Regions from separate parts of the Pedobacter sp. 22226 genome, predicted to be linked through region 2. Evidence: riboswitches for the same ligand, from Rfam matches in the RefSeq annotation. Region 2 holds a riboswitch; the other holds the start of a gene.

The links. Region 2 has a riboswitch for S-adenosylmethionine ahead of ACTJKC_RS03335 (SusC/RagA family TonB-linked outer membrane protein). Riboswitches for the same ligand answer to the same signal wherever they lie in the genome.
Region 1: linked by a shared signal. The riboswitch ahead of metH (methionine synthase) and the one ahead of ACTJKC_RS03335 (SusC/RagA family TonB-linked outer membrane protein) in region 2 are both predicted to bind S-adenosylmethionine.

The regions. Positions count from the first base shown of each region.
Region 1 is NZ_JBQEPB010000004.1:160,501-168,337, reverse strand. It holds gene metF (methylenetetrahydrofolate reductase [NAD(P)H]) at 1-498, opposite strand, end outside; gene metH (methionine synthase) at 639-4,337, opposite strand; SAM riboswitch class I at 4,476-4,581, opposite strand; gene ACTJKC_RS10260 (Bax inhibitor-1/YccA family protein) at 4,697-5,452, opposite strand; gene ACTJKC_RS10255 (hypothetical protein) at 5,491-6,057, opposite strand; gene murQ (N-acetylmuramic acid 6-phosphate etherase) at 6,222-7,025, opposite strand; gene ACTJKC_RS10245 (S41 family peptidase) at 7,215-7,837, shown strand, end outside.
Region 2 is NZ_JBQEPB010000001.1:789,022-796,858, forward strand. It holds gene ACTJKC_RS03315 (LytR/AlgR family response regulator transcription factor) at 1-204, opposite strand, end outside; gene ACTJKC_RS03320 (anthrone oxygenase family protein) at 833-1,324, shown strand; gene ACTJKC_RS03325 (hypothetical protein) at 1,482-2,753, opposite strand; gene ACTJKC_RS03330 (peroxiredoxin family protein) at 3,011-4,285, opposite strand; SAM riboswitch class I at 4,423-4,528, shown strand; gene ACTJKC_RS03335 (SusC/RagA family TonB-linked outer membrane protein) at 4,852-7,837, shown strand, end outside.

The DNA of each region.
Region 1 (7,837 bases), on a different contig from region 2:
TTCTACGTCTTCGTGCAAAAATTTACCTTCGTTATGGTTTTTGATGTGTTCGATTAAATCTGTTGCATAACAATGTCCGCCAGGAGTTGGCACAAAATTTCCATCTGCTTTTCGGGCATCACCACGCAATGCCAAAACATTATCGATACCTAAAAACTGTAAATCGATCAGCGCATTTTCAGTTTCTTCTTTAGTAAATCCACCGCAGATTAAATGCGGAACGGCATCAACCTTATATTTATGGATAATGGCCGCACAGATAGCAATCGTACCCGGACGTTTGCGGTAAGATACTTTTTGAAGCAAACCATTGGCCTGCTCTTTATAAATATAATCTTCGCGAAGCGATGTTACATCAATAAAAGGAGGATTAAATTCCAGCAGAGGCTCTATTGCATCGTAAATCCATTGAATACTTTGCCCTTTTACAGGTGGTAATAATTCGAAAGAGAATAAGGTTTTACCCTTTGCGTTTTTTATATGGTCTGTAATCTTCATACCGTAGTTTGGTTGTCATGCTGAATGCAATAAAGCATTTATAGCATATTGCAGTTCCTGTTCTTTACGACTGCAAGCATCAATTTATATTTTCTTCGTTTAGCGATCCTTCGTTGCACGCAGGATGACAAAGCGACAGGTTAATAAGCTAAATTCGGACTTAACCATCGCTCCACTTCTTCAACCGGCATATTTTTCCTGATGGCATAATCTTCAATCTGGTCTTTGGTTATTTTTCCTAACCCAAAATACCTCGAATCAGGGTGTGCGAAATAAAATCCACTTACCGCTGCTGTAGGATACATGGCATAACTTTCAGTTAAACGCAATCCGATTTTATTCTCCGCATCCAATAACTGGAATAAAGTTCCTTTTTCGGTATGTTCCGGACAAGCCGGATAACCTGGTGCCGGACGGATTCCTGCATATTCTTCTTTAATCAGCTCCTGGTTACTCAGGTTTTCATCCTGTGCATAACCCCAGTATTCTTTACGCACCCGCTCATGCATGCGTTCTGCAAAGGCCTCTGCCAAACGATCGGCCAGCGCTTTGGCCATGATGCTGTTGTAATCGTCATAGTTGGATTCAAACTCATTTACCAGTTCATCTATCCCAATACCCGCAGTTACGGCAAAACCACCGAAATAATCCTGAATGCCGCTTTCTTTTGGTGCAATAAAATCAGATAAGGCGTAATAAGGCTGCCCGTCTACTTTTTCTGCCTGCTGGCGGAGAGTATGAATTTTGACTAGTTTGGCGTTTGGAGTTTGGAGTTTGGAGTCTCCCAACTCAGCACCCTCAACTCTCAACTCGATATCGTCTCCTACCGCATTTGCTGGCCAGAAACCAATTACGGCTCTCGCGGTCAATAATTTCTCATCGAGGATACGCTTTAACAAAGTCTGTGCATCATCAAAAAGTTTTTTGGCCTCATCGCCCACATTTTTATCATCGAAAATTTTCGGATAACTCCCCCTAAGTTCCCAAGTATGGAAAAATGGTGTCCAATCGATATAAGGTACCAGTTCTTCTAAAGGATAATTATCAAAAACCCTTGTACCGGTAAATTCCGGAACAGGCAGATTAGGCTGAAAATCGATTTTAAATTTATTTTCGCGTGCTTCTTCAATCGTTTTAAAACGTTTATCCGAGCGCTTGTTCAAATGTGCTTCGCGTGCTTTATCGTATTCTGCCCTGATGCCTGCAATATATTCGTCTCTGGTATCAGGATTCATTAAAGTGCTGCAAACGGTTACACTTCTTGAAGCATCCAGCACATGGATGGCTGGTCCGGAGTAATTTGGAGCTACCTTTACTGCAGCATGGATCCTCGAAGTTGTAGCACCACCTATGATTAATGGAATGGTAAAACCTTCGCGCTCCATTTCTTTTGCAAAGTGAACCATTTCATCCAGCGACGGGGTAATTAAACCACTTAAACCAATAATATCGGCATTAATTTCTTTGGCTTTTTTAATGATTTCCTGTGCCGGAACCATCACCCCCATATCTACAATTTCGAAGTTATTACAGGCGAGTACCACACCCACAATATTTTTTCCAATATCATGCACATCGCCTTTAACGGTAGCCATTAATACTTTACCTGCCGACGAATTCTGATCCTGATCGGGATTATCTAATTTCTCTTGCTCTATAAATGGCAATAAATAGGCTACAGCTTTTTTCATTACCCTCGCTGATTTTACCACCTGGGGCAGGAACATTTTTCCGGCACCAAATAAATCACCAACGATGTTCATTCCATCCATCAGCGGTCCTTCGATTACCTGAATCGGGCGGGCGTATTTTTGCCGGGCTTCTTCCACGTCATCATCCAGGTACTCCACAATTCCTTTCACCAAAGAATGTGATAACCTTTCTTCAACAGAGCCTTTTCTCCACTCTTCATCTTTAACAACCTCTTTACCTTTCGATTTTACGGTATCGGCATATTCTACCAAACGCTCCGTTGCATCTTCTCTTCGGTTTAACAATACATCTTCTACCCTTTCTAACAGTTCAGGCGGAATTTCCTGATAAACCTCCAACATCCCCGCATTTACAATTCCCATATCTAAACCAGCCTGAATGGCATGATAAAGAAATGCCGAGTGCATGGCCTCCCGAACGGTATTATTACCCCTGAAAGAGAACGAAATATTCGAAACCCCACCGCTTACTTTGGCATAAGGCAGGTTTTCTTTAATCCAGCGGGTGGCATTGATGAAATCGACAGCATAATTGTTATGCTCTTCGAGTCCTGTTGCTACAGTTAAGATATTCGGGTCGAAAATAATATCTTCAGGCGGAAAGCCGATTTCGTGTACCAGGATATCGTAACTTCTTTTACAGATTTCCTTTCTGCGCTCGTAATTATCGGCCTGACCTTGTTCATCAAAAGCCATTACCACAACCGCAGCACCGTATTGCATAATTTTACGGGCACTCTCACGGAATTTATCTTCCCCTTCTTTTAAAGAAATGGAGTTTACAATTCCTTTTCCTTGCAAACATTTCAGGCCATTTTCAATAACCGACCATTTGGATGAATCGACCATGATGGGCAATTTGGCGATATCAGGTTCTGAAGCAATGAGGTTTAAGAATTTGGTCATTGCCGCTTCCGAATCCAACATCCCTTCATCCATGTTTACATCGATTACCTGTGCACCACCTTCTACCTGTTGCAAAGCAACGGCCAATGCAGCTTCGTAATCGCCACCCAAAATCAGTTTAGAGAATTTTGGAGAACCTGTAATATTAGTCCTTTCGCCGATGTTTACAAAAATACTATCAGGGGTGATGGTTACCGGCTCTAATCCACTTAAACGCATGTAAGGCTCCAGTACAGGTATTTTCCTGGGTACAGCTTTTCTAGCGTTTTTGGCAATACAGCCAATATGCTCAGGTGTAGTACCACAACAGCCACCCACAATATTCACAAAACCAGAGGCAATAAAATCATCCACCAGATGAGCCGTTTCGTGTGGTTGTTCATCATACGCACCAAACTCGTTCGGTAAACCTGCATTTGGATAGGCCGAAACATAACATCCGGCTTTTGCCGCTAACTCTTCAATGTGCGGACGCATTTCCTTTGCACCCAAAGCGCAGTTAAAACCGATACTTAATGGTTTTGCGTGCATTACAGAGTTTAAGAAAGCTTCTGCCGTTTGACCGGAAAGCGTTCTGCCAGAGGCATCGGTAATGGTTCCGGAAATCATGATTTCGAGTTTACGGCCAATTACCTCTTCATATTTTTTAATGGCTACAATGGCCACTTTTGCATTTAAAGTATCGAAAATGGTTTCGATTAATAATACATCCGAGCCACCATCTACCAGGCCACGTACCTGCTCGTAATAGGCTTCTTCGAGTTCGTCAAAATAAACCGCCCTGAAACCAGGATCGTTTACATTTGGCGACATAGAAAGGGTACGGTTGGTTGGACCAATGGCACCGGCAACAAAACATTTACGATCTGGATTTGCCGCCATAAATTCATTTGCAGCTTCTTTTGCTATCCGTGCACCTTCAAAACTCATTTCGTAAGAAAGGTCTTCCATCTGGTAATCGGCCATGGAAATGCGCTGGGTACTGAAGGTATTGGTTTCGATAATATCGGCACCAGCCGCCATATACTCCAGGTGTATCGTTTTTATAATATCCGGACGCGTGATGTTCAGCAAATCATTATTGCCTTTTACATCACAGGGATGGTCCTTAAATCGCTCTCCCCTAAAATCTTCTTCGGTTAAGGTATATCGCTGAATCATGGTACCCATAGCACCATCAATCACCAAAATACGTTTCTCTAATTCTTCTCTTATGCTCATTCTAGTTGTTAGATATGAGATGTGAGACATGTGATATGAGAATTATTAAGCACAAATTATGACTCAAATCTCATATCTATCATCTCAAATCTCAAAAAAAGGCTTATCTAAAAAGTTGGTACGTGAATCGTAATCCTAAACTTATCTGGCCCCGAATTTATCCGGGATAGAATTTAGCACCTTGTATGGTTACAGGTTGCTAAGACTTCGTTGGGTCTAATCCCTCCGTCTTTCTTAATAAGCGTACAAAAATGCAACAAAGCTACATCAATTCCAAAATTTATCGCTTTGCCGCCAAATAAAATTACAAAGGCCATGCAAAACTGCACAGCCTTTAAAATATTGTTCTGTTTTTAATCTTATCTTCTGTTACCGAAAATGCGTAATAAGAATAAAAAGATGTTAAGAAAATCAAGATATAAGCGCAATGCCGCAACTATTGCCATCTTTTTTGATTCTACCTGTAGTACCTGTTCTCCACTTGCTTCGATACCCTGACCAATCTGTTTAATTTTCTGAACATCGTAAGCGGTTAAAGCCGTAAAGATTGCGATACCAATAAATGCCATAAATAAACTAAACTGCTCACTTTGGATAAACATATTAACCACACTTGCAATTACTAATCCGATTACGCCAACCATTAAAATAGGGCCGAATTTACTTAAATCGATATTGGTAGTATAACCCATAACTGCCATAATACCAAAAATACCAGCAGCACCTGCAAAGCAGCTTACTACCGAACCAGAAGTATAAGCCAATAGGATAAAACTTAAACTTACACCTGTTAATACCGAGTATAAAACAAAAACACCTATCAAAGCTGGGTAAGAAAGTTTACTTAAGCCAAAACTCATCAGTAAAACAAGTCCAAGTGGCGCAAACATAGCAATGTATCCAAAAATAGACATCCCTACTTTGCCGGTAGATGGGTTAACAGTTAAAAGATATTGCATAAACTGCTCATTTGTTCCAAAAAGATAAGCAGCTACGGTTGATAAACTCAAGGCAACGAACATCCATAAGAAAACGTTTGCAAAGAATTTTTTAGAAACAGAGTTCTCTTGTACAAAAACACTGTTTTTTTGATATTCGAAATTTTGTTGTTCCATTTTAAATTTTGTGTATTTAACTATATAAAAATAAATATTTAGTTTAATCTTTTTGTCAACAGTTCTTCAACTTTTTTAAAGAACTGAAGGGGTTTTAATGTGCGCCATGGCAGATTATCAAAAGCGCCTCCAAAGTTAATGTAATAATCGATGTTATTGTCTCTAAATTCGGCAATTACATGTTCCTGGAAATTCACCCCAACAATCCAGCCATCTTCTACTTCCTGAAACCATTCTTCGTAATAACTGTCGTCAGAAGAATGAAAATTCAATACATTTTCGCCAATCAGGATAAATTTATTGATGCCTTCATCCATCATCAGCTCTAAAATATCGCGCTTGAGTAACATAATGTCGTTGTTAATGGCATCGTTCCACTCCCCTATAAATTCTATAATGGCATAACTCCGGTCGTAATCGGCATATAACACCTTCATGTAAAGCGTATTCGAACCAAACTCGTCCCACTGCGGGTGCAGTAAAAAATTATAAATCTGCTTATCAAAATAAAGCTCCGAATATTCGGTATTGTAAAACGGCGAACGCTCGTCTTCTGCCGAAATATAATCATCTCTCCACTGGTAATAAGGCTCTATCTCGTGCATATACTTTAATTATTGAATGATTGAACAGACAAATTATTGAATGATTGAATTTTGAATGAGAGATAAATAAATTATCGAATGAATGAATTTTGAATGAGTGAATATTAAAAGCTACTCCCAAATTCCATCATTCAAAATTTTCTCATTTCGTCATTCTATCATTTTTAGTGTCCTGCTTCTACTGCTTTACGTACGCTTCCGTAACGGGTTAACAATTCGGCGGCTTCATCGTAGCCAATATTTAGTTCGTCGGCAACCATTTGTGTACCGCGATCGACTAATTTATGGTTAGTTAACTGCATATCGACCATTTTATTGCCAACTACGCGCCCCAGCTGAACCATAACGGTGGTACTCAGCATGTTTAAAACCATTTTTTGTGCCGTGCCCGATTTCATACGGGTAGATCCGGTAACAAACTCAGGTCCAACCACCACTTCAACCGGGAAATCCGATTCTGCAGCTATTGGTCCGCCGGTATTACAAACAATACAACCGGTTAAAATGCCATGTTTGCGTGCCGTGTTCAATCCACCGATCACATAAGGTGTGGTACCCGAAGCAGCCAAACCTACCAGACAATCTTTTTCGTTGATGTTAAATTCCTGAAGATCTTTCCAGGCCTGTTCGGCGTCATCTTCTGCAAATTCTACTGCTTTTCTAATGGCCGTATCACCACCAGCAATGATGCCAACAACCCAATCAAAAGGAACACCATAGGTTGGAGGGCACTCTGAGGCATCAACCACACCTAAACGACCACTGGTACCTGCTCCAATATAAAAAAGACGGCCACCTTTTTTCATCCGTCCGGCAACTGCCGTTGTTAATTTTTCGATCTGAGGCAAAGATTTCTCAACGGCATAGGCAACCGTTTTATCTTCGTTATTAATGCCCTGCAGAACTTCCAATACCGACATCTGATCAATGTGGCTGTAATTGGATTCTTGCTCGGTAACTCTGTCCATAAATTTAATTTTGATAAAATTCGGTAAATTCTTTCTAAAATCTACCCTAAAAAATCAAAAATATATCTCACAAACATCAACGAACTCCTTCTTGGCGTTAATTAATGTTAAAAATTATAAACAAAAGACACGAAAATGCAGTTAAAAAATATATCAACCCGCTAATTTTCATAAATTTGCCTAACGCTGATGAAAAAAAATACCCGTAATAACATACTGATTGCCACGAGCTATTCTGTAATTTTAATAGCGGGTATGTTTTTGGGCATAAAATTTATTAAAGACCAGGGTTTTGGCGTAAAAAAAAGCCCGCAGCTTGCTGTTAACAGCGACGAAAAATTAAATGAAATTCTGCACATCATCAACGGCAATTATGTTGATGATATCAATACCGATTCGCTTCAAAATTTACCGATAGACAGCGTTTTACATCAACTCGATCCACATAGTGTGTACCTGCCTCCAACCGATGCACAGGATATGACTGATAACCTGGAAGGCAATTTTGAAGGTGTAGGTATAGAATACTACATGCTTAACGATACCATGATGGTTACGGGCGTGGTTAAAGACGGTCCGGCTTACCAGGCAGGTATAAAATTGGGCGATAAAATCCTCAGTATCGATACCGCTACGGTAAGCGGAAGAAATTTACCAAAAGATCAGCTTACCGGCCGTTTTAAAGGTAAGGCCGGCACAGGAGTAAGTGTGGTACTTTTACACCCCAATGCGCAGCAGAGCAACCGCATTATGGTTACCCGTGGCAAAGTAAACATCAGCAGTATAGATGCCGCTTACATGATCAACAATGA
Region 2 (7,837 bases):
TTTCGCAAGCTCTAAACCAGAAATCTGTGGCATTTGCACATCCATAAAAATTACATCAACTGTATCTATCTTTTTAAGTTCCATCAATGCCGTTAACGGATCTGTATAGCTCGCCACCAACCGCATATTCGGCGTATCTTCAATATATTTTTCCAGTCCAGTTATCGAACTCTGCTGGTCATCTATGGCTATACACTTAATCATCTCCTAATCTTTTGCATACATAACGAAATTACGCCTTTTCGTAACGAAAATAGAACGGTTTATACGTCGTTGTATATGGGTTTCATTTTCTTGGCTAAATTAATGTAAAAATGTGTATTATGAAACATACAGGAATGATTAAATAATTTAAAGTTAAAATTGTTTATGCTAATAATCAATAACTAAGTGATGGCTTTAAAAAGCTACTATTCCTCCTGAAAACCGCTTTTACGCATTAAATTAATGGATTTAAATTCTTTTATAACAACATTGGGATTAGCCTGAGGAGTAATTAACCTGTAATTTTAGCTATATATAACGAAAACACGCCGATCTGTGTAACCTGGTTCCAAAGTAGATATTTAAGAGCGATATTCGTTTGAATTTATATAAATGGCTAATAAGATTTTTAATGGCTGTTGTTAAAAATATTAATATAAATACGCTCATATCTACATCTACCTGTCAAATTCATATTTAAATTAAATCTCTTTCCTATCTAAAATGACGCTCTCATTTTAGATAGGATATTATCCGGATTTTTTGCGATTTAACTGCTTTATTAAACTTGGTAGTTCCTGCCGATTTGATTAAATTCGTTCTTCCGGCATCCTCTAAATTGCAATTTATGACTTTTAAAAACCTGATTCTTTTGCTCAGTACAGTGTCTACAGCACTTATTAGCGGACTGTTTTATGCTTATTCCTGTTCAGTTTTACCCGGGCTAACACGCCTCTCTGATCTTTCATTTCTTCAGGCCATGCAATCTATTAACAGGGCTATTTTAAATCCTCTGTTTTTTACTTCTTTTATGGGTACACTGATACTGTTGCCCATCAGCGTTTGGTTTTTTAAGGAACAGGGGACTGTGTTTTATTTACTTCTTGCAGCTGCCTTGCTTTATTTTAGTGGTGTTTTCTTAGTAACCGTAATCGGAAACGTACCGCTTAATGATTTGCTGGATGGCAAAGACTTAGCCAAATTAAATGCTGAAGAATTAACGGCTTTGCGTAATAAATTTGAACCAGGCTGGAACCTGTTCCATAGAATCAGGACGATTGTTTCATTTATTTGTATCGTACTAACAGCTTATGCGGCAATATTGAGCAGAAATGCGTAGCGACAATTTATTTATACTAAAAACGAACCTATGGAAACGGAGCTGAACAACTGTTCAGACTCCGGATCTATTAACGCTCTCGATGACTAATGTAGAAAGTTTTCTTTTTTGGGCGGCGTTCTTTCCTGTTCATTTTTTTGCTAAACCATTGTTCATCTTATAAAATAGCCAGCATTTTTTTTGAACGGTTAAAAGATATCGGCCAGGTATCGGCGCTATTGCCAGCGGCTATATGGTAATATTCTTTTGCTTTATTGCGGTCGCCCTGAACTAAATTAGTGTAAGCGCTTAATTCGAAAATAAAATTTTTCAGTTTGGCATCTGTCCCTTTTTCTGTTTTTAAATAATCGAAAATTTCTCCGGCTGCGTGTACACGTTTATCGTTGATGCTTTCTATTTTAAAACCACCCGGCATTTCGAACCAATATTCCCAAAGTGCGCCGCGGGCATATTGATTGTAGCTTTCTTTAATCAGTTGGATGCCTACTTCCAAAAGTATGCTGTTAATGGTGCTGTCTTTTTTAGCATTGTTTTTACCCAAATCAAAATAATGGTTTAGCGTGGGTTGTAATCCTTTGGTATTAATCTCGTCCAGAATCATTTCTTTACGGTACATGGCTTTATCGCTCATCGAAAATTGTTCGTATGCAAAACTTGCAGGAAACCGGTTACTTAACTTCTCCAGTTTGTAGCCTTTGTTCAGCTCTTTCTTTAAATCGATTACCCATGGATGTTCGAAATCGTGGAAATTGTACACGGTAATTATTTTACGTTTAAGATCGTAGATATTGGAATAGATGGTCGATAATTTTCCTTCCTGGCGGGTTTGGCTTAAAATATCCCTGAAAAAAGGAACGTTTAAGGCGTGGGCTTTTTTCAATGCTTCGTCCGAAATATCGTATCTTCTGCACACGTAGTTTTTGGTTTTAAGTTTGCTGATGTCAAAATTAGTATTGATCTGGTAAGCGCCTGATTTGGTTAATTTTGTACCGGCATTGATGATGACCGAATTTCCGAGGGCATCCGCAATTAATACCTGGGCACTTATTGCATAATCATACTTCTCCAGAAAAATCATTGCTTCCGGCACCGTTTTACATTTTCCCAATATCTCGAAGAAAAGATCTCCCTTATAAACATTTTTTGGACGGAATTGCGCAGGATCGATGTTTTGTGCGGTAAAATCGTAGAACAATCCATGCTCATTCATTGCTGCCTGTGCCTGCAGGTCGGGGAGGCCAAAACATACCGATCCATATCGGCCGGTTGTTTTTGGATTAAACCATACCCGTGCAAAGCCCATGTAATCATCCTCATTTGCTGCTGCATAAACCTCACCTTTTAGCGCATAGGAGATCACGGTGCAGGCATCAATATTTTGAGATAGTATACAGCTCAGTATAAGTGCAAATAAAAGTATCTTCTTCATTATTTTTAATTTACCATCGCTAAAGGCCAAGACTGTGCCAAGGTAATTATATAGCCCTCCAGGCGTGCTATAATGGGTTCTGTTAAAAATAATCTGAAAAGCTGTTCGTAAATGAACGGTTTTAGTCCGGAAACGGACATATTTGTTTCAAGGTTTAAGGGCCTTAATCTGCGTCATATCCGGGGTAAAAAGGAATTGGAGCAAAGATTTTTATCTATCGGTCGGCATTTCACCGACCGAAATTCTACGAAAATTCACTACTTCTTCAACAGTGAATCAATCTCTCCATTAAATTCCTTTACAAATTCATCATAAAACTTTCCGGTTGCAGGGCCATTAAAACCGGTGTGGATCTGTGCCACATTACCTTGTTTATCAATGATGATGGTGGTTGGGAAAGATAAAAACGAATCAAGCGCCGGTAATGATTGAGATACCACTTGTTTATCGGCAGTGCCTGCAAGTACCTGATCGTATTCGATACCAAAACGCTCACGGAAACGAGTCATTACTTTTTTTGCATATTCAGGTTCGGTTGAACGTTCGTAATGTAAAGCAATAATTTCTACACCGCGTTTTTTGTTTGCCTTGTACCATGGTGCTATGAAAGTGGCTTCGTCAACACAGTTGGGGCACCAGCTTCCGGTAATGGTTAAAATCACGACCTTATTTTTATATTTTTCGTCTTTCAACGAAATCTTTTTACCGTTTACATCAGGGAAACTGAAATCAAGCGTTTTATATCCCGATTTGAGGTAGGTAAGTTTGTAGGGATCAGGAAGGGCTGCATCTTTATTTTTGGTTCCGGTAAAAGCCTGACTTCCCCTGGCACCTAAAATTTCGCCTGTTAAAGTACCATCCGACTGAAAAGTACCTTTGTAATAAGCAGGAGAGGAGCCGATGAAACTCGAAAGCTGGAACTCATTGCCTTCTACTACACCTTCAAGATAGCGCGAATCGCCGGTTACGCGTAAAAAAGTTCCGGTAAGTTTGTTACCAGTTTGCTTAAATAAACCAACTGTTTTTTCGTCTTTACCATTGGGCGATTTAAAAACAACATCGTAACTTCCCGAGTAATCAGCGGTGGCTGGCTTATTAAGCGTTTCAAAACGGTAATTTTTACGTTCTGCAACAATGGTTAAAGGTTTGCCTGCTTTATCCTGCTTTCTTAACGTACCAGATAAATGATCACCATCTACAAGTGCAAAAGCCAGTTCGTTATCAAACTGATCGAGTTTTACAAAAAGCGAATCCGCGGTCTGTTTTACCAAACCACCTTCAAATCTTTCTTCCGCATTGCGAAAATATAATTTCTGTTGACCGCTTTTTTCGTTGATTTCGAAATTGAAAGGAATATCCAAACCTTCCTTTACTTTGGCAATTCCACGCCAGGTACCCAGCGCAACAAATGCTTTTGATTTTTTTTCTTTGGCCTTTGCCTGTTGATTATTGGCTAAAACAGCCTGATTCTGAGCAAAGGTTATGGAAGTTGATATGGCCAGTACGGCAGTTAATAAGGATTTTATGTTCATTGGGATGTGTGTTAATCGACTAAATCAGTCGACAAATATACGGACGATATAGCCAAAGAAAAAATATTTCAAAAAAAATCTATAAAAACTATAGGATAAATCGAATAAGTTATACCTTTGCCCCAGTTATTTTAAAATACTTATCAAGAAAGGCGGAGGGAATGGCCCTGTGAAGCCTTAGCAACCATCTTTAAGTAGAAATGGTGCTAATTCCATCCCGGATGAATCTGGGGTAGTTAAGTCAGTTGTTTGCGTTATCCTTATAAAAATATATGGAGCACTTCTGATTTAAGGGGTGCTTTTTTTTTGCCCGGATGCTGCTTTTGATAAGTAAAATATGTTTTATAGAAAATCATTCAAATGAAAAAAACAGACGAGCTAAAATCCCTTAATGCAAACCTTTGTACGTATTCCCGAATGCGTATGTCCTGTTAGGGTAACCTTATTTTAACAGGCTTTCTGATCTGACCATTCCTTCTTATTCTTTAATAAAAACACGGTTTTAACTGTGCAGGAATTGTTTTTGCCAAATTTTTATCCTTAATCTAATCATTAATTACACACACATGTTCACAAATTTTAAATCAATAGCGTTTGTTTTGCTGCTTTTTATTACGCAGCAATTATTCGCTCAAAATGCCACCATAACCGGAACGGTGAAGTCGGCAGATGGTGAAACACTCCCAGGGGTATCCATCCTTATAAAAGAAACCAAACAAACTACCATTACGGATGGCAAAGGTGCTTTTTCAATCAATGCACCGGAAAAAGGTACCCTGGTATTTTCGTATATCGGTTTTAAAACCCAGGAGATTCAAATTAGCAAAAACGGACCGATTTCGGTCATCCTTCAATCGAGCGATAATGCCTTAGATGAGGTGGTTGTTACGGCTTTAGGCATATCGAGAGAGAAAAAATCACTGGGTTATGCCGTTCAGGAATTAAAAGGCGACCGTGTAGCCGAGGCAAAAGAATCGAACCTGGTAAATGCGCTGGCCGGAAAAATTGCCGGTGTAAGGGTAACCAACAGCCAGGGAAGCATGGGTTCATCTCGGGTGGTGATCAGGGGAGAAACTTCGATAGCCGGTAATAACCAGCCCTTGTTTGTGGTAGATGGGATCCCGGTGGATAACTCACAATTGAATTCAGCGGGTGCCAGAGATTATGCAAATACAATTTCAGATATCAATCCGGAAGACATCGAATCGATGAGTGTGCTAAAAGGACCAAATGCTGCGGCATTATATGGCTCCAGGGCTGCAGCAGGGGTGATCCTGATCAAAACCAAAACCGGTAAATCGAAAAAAGGACTTGGCATTGCCATCAATTCAAACGCGGTTTTAGAAACTTTACTTACGCTACCAGTATATCAAAATGCATTCGGACAAGGCTCAGAAGGGCAGTTTAGTTATGTAGATGGTGCCGGTAAAGGTTTAAATGATGGTGTAGATGAAAGCTGGGGACCAAAACTGGATGGAAGATTAATCCCTCAATTTTATTCGAAAGGCGTTGCTGTTCCGTTTATTGCGCATCCGGATAATGTACGCGATTTCTTCCAAACCGGTTATTCATTAAACAATGGGGTATCGGTTGCAGATGCAGGCGAAAAATACGATTACCGGATTTCTTACAACAATTTGAAACAGGTTGGCATTGTGCCGAACTCTGGTCAGGGGAAAAATTCATTTGTGTTAAATACCTCATTAAAGATAACACCGAAATTAACTTTAACCGCCAATGCGAATTACAGTAAACTGAATTCGGATAATTTACCCGGTACAGGCGGCTCGCGCTCAACCAGTACCATGTTGCAGTTTACCTGGTTTGGCCGTCAGGTTGATATTAACCAGTTAAAAAATTATTTAGATGAAAATGGAAAAACGTTTAACTGGAACAACAGCTATTATAGCAATCCGTATTGGGTAGCTTACGAAAACACCGTTTCGCAAAACCGTAGCCGGATTATCGGTAGTTTAGCCCTTAATTATAAGATTATTGACGGACTTAATTTTAATTTCAGATCGGGAACAGATTATTATAACGACAGGCGTAAAGTGAGGATTGCTTATGGAACCAACGGAACGCCTTTTGGTTCTTATACTGAAAGTGCCTTTACTGTAAGCGAAAATAATACCGATGCAACACTGAATTTTAACAAACAGTTAAACGATGATTTTAGCTTAGAATTATTGGGTGGTGGTAATATCCGCAGGCAATACATCGAACAGAACGATCAGAGTGCACCAAAACTGGCCATCGCCGGACTTTATACGCTTAAAAACTCCCGCGATCCGCTTATCTCTTCAAACAATTTATCTAGGTTGAAGTCGTATAGTGTTTATGCTTCGGGGCAAATCGGTTTCAGAAATTATCTTTTTGCCAATATCACAGCGCGTAACGATTGGTCATCAACCTTGCCGGCGCAAAACAGGTCTTATTTTTATCCGTCGTTTAACGGAAGTTTTGTTGCTACCGAAGCTTTCGACATTAAAAGTGAGGTACTTGATTACTTAAAAATCCGCGGCGGCTGGTCTAAAGTAGGTAAAGATGCCGATCCTTACCGTTTGATCAACACTTACGCATTTGGTGCGCCATTTGCGGGCAATCCACAACTCACCACAGGGTCAATTGATTTAAAACCTGATCTTAAGCCTGAAACCACCACTTCTACGGAACTTGGGGCTGAGGCTGTATTTTTTAATAAAAGATTACGTTTAGATTTAAGTGCTTATAATACTAACAGTTACAACCAGATTTTAGCCGCCGATGTAAGTCAGAGTACAGGTTTTAGCTCTAAACTGCTTAATGCAGGCAAAATTAACAACAAAGGGATAGAAGCACAATTAGGCATCACGCCAATTAAAAAAGCTTTTACCTGGGATGTTGATTTCAATTTTGCAGCAAACAGGAGCAGGGTAATTGAGTTGGATGCCGAGAAATTCTTAACCAATTATGTTGTGGCTTCAAACTCTGCACAGGTAATTGCAACGGTTGGCCAGCCTTATGGTTCATTGTTCGGAACTGCTTTTTTAAGAGATGCCAGTGGAAATATTATTGTTAATTCCACCGGAGCACCGGCTACAAATCCTACCAAACAGGTATTGGGAAAATATACGCCTGACTGGATTGGTGGGGTGTACAATACTTTTAGCTACAAAGGCATTAGTTTAGGTGTATTGGTTGATGCCAGCATTGGTGGCTCTATTTACAACGGAACTTATGCTACAGGAACCTATACAGGGGTTTTAGCTTCTACACTTCCGGGAAGGGCGGCTGAATATGGGGGTATTTCTTATTACTATCCCGGCAATGATAAGGCAAACGGAACCGTGAGGGTAAACGGAACTGCTCCTGCAGGTGTAACGGTTTATGATGACGGGATTATTTTTGATGGCGTAACCGCCGATGGCAAACGCAATGAGAAAATATTACCGGCTCAACAGTATTATAAAACCTTCAGAAATATAGACGAAGCCAATATTTTTGATGCTTCTTATGTTAAGCTTCGCGAAGTGAAATTAAGCTATAACTTACCTGCAAAATGGCTTCGTC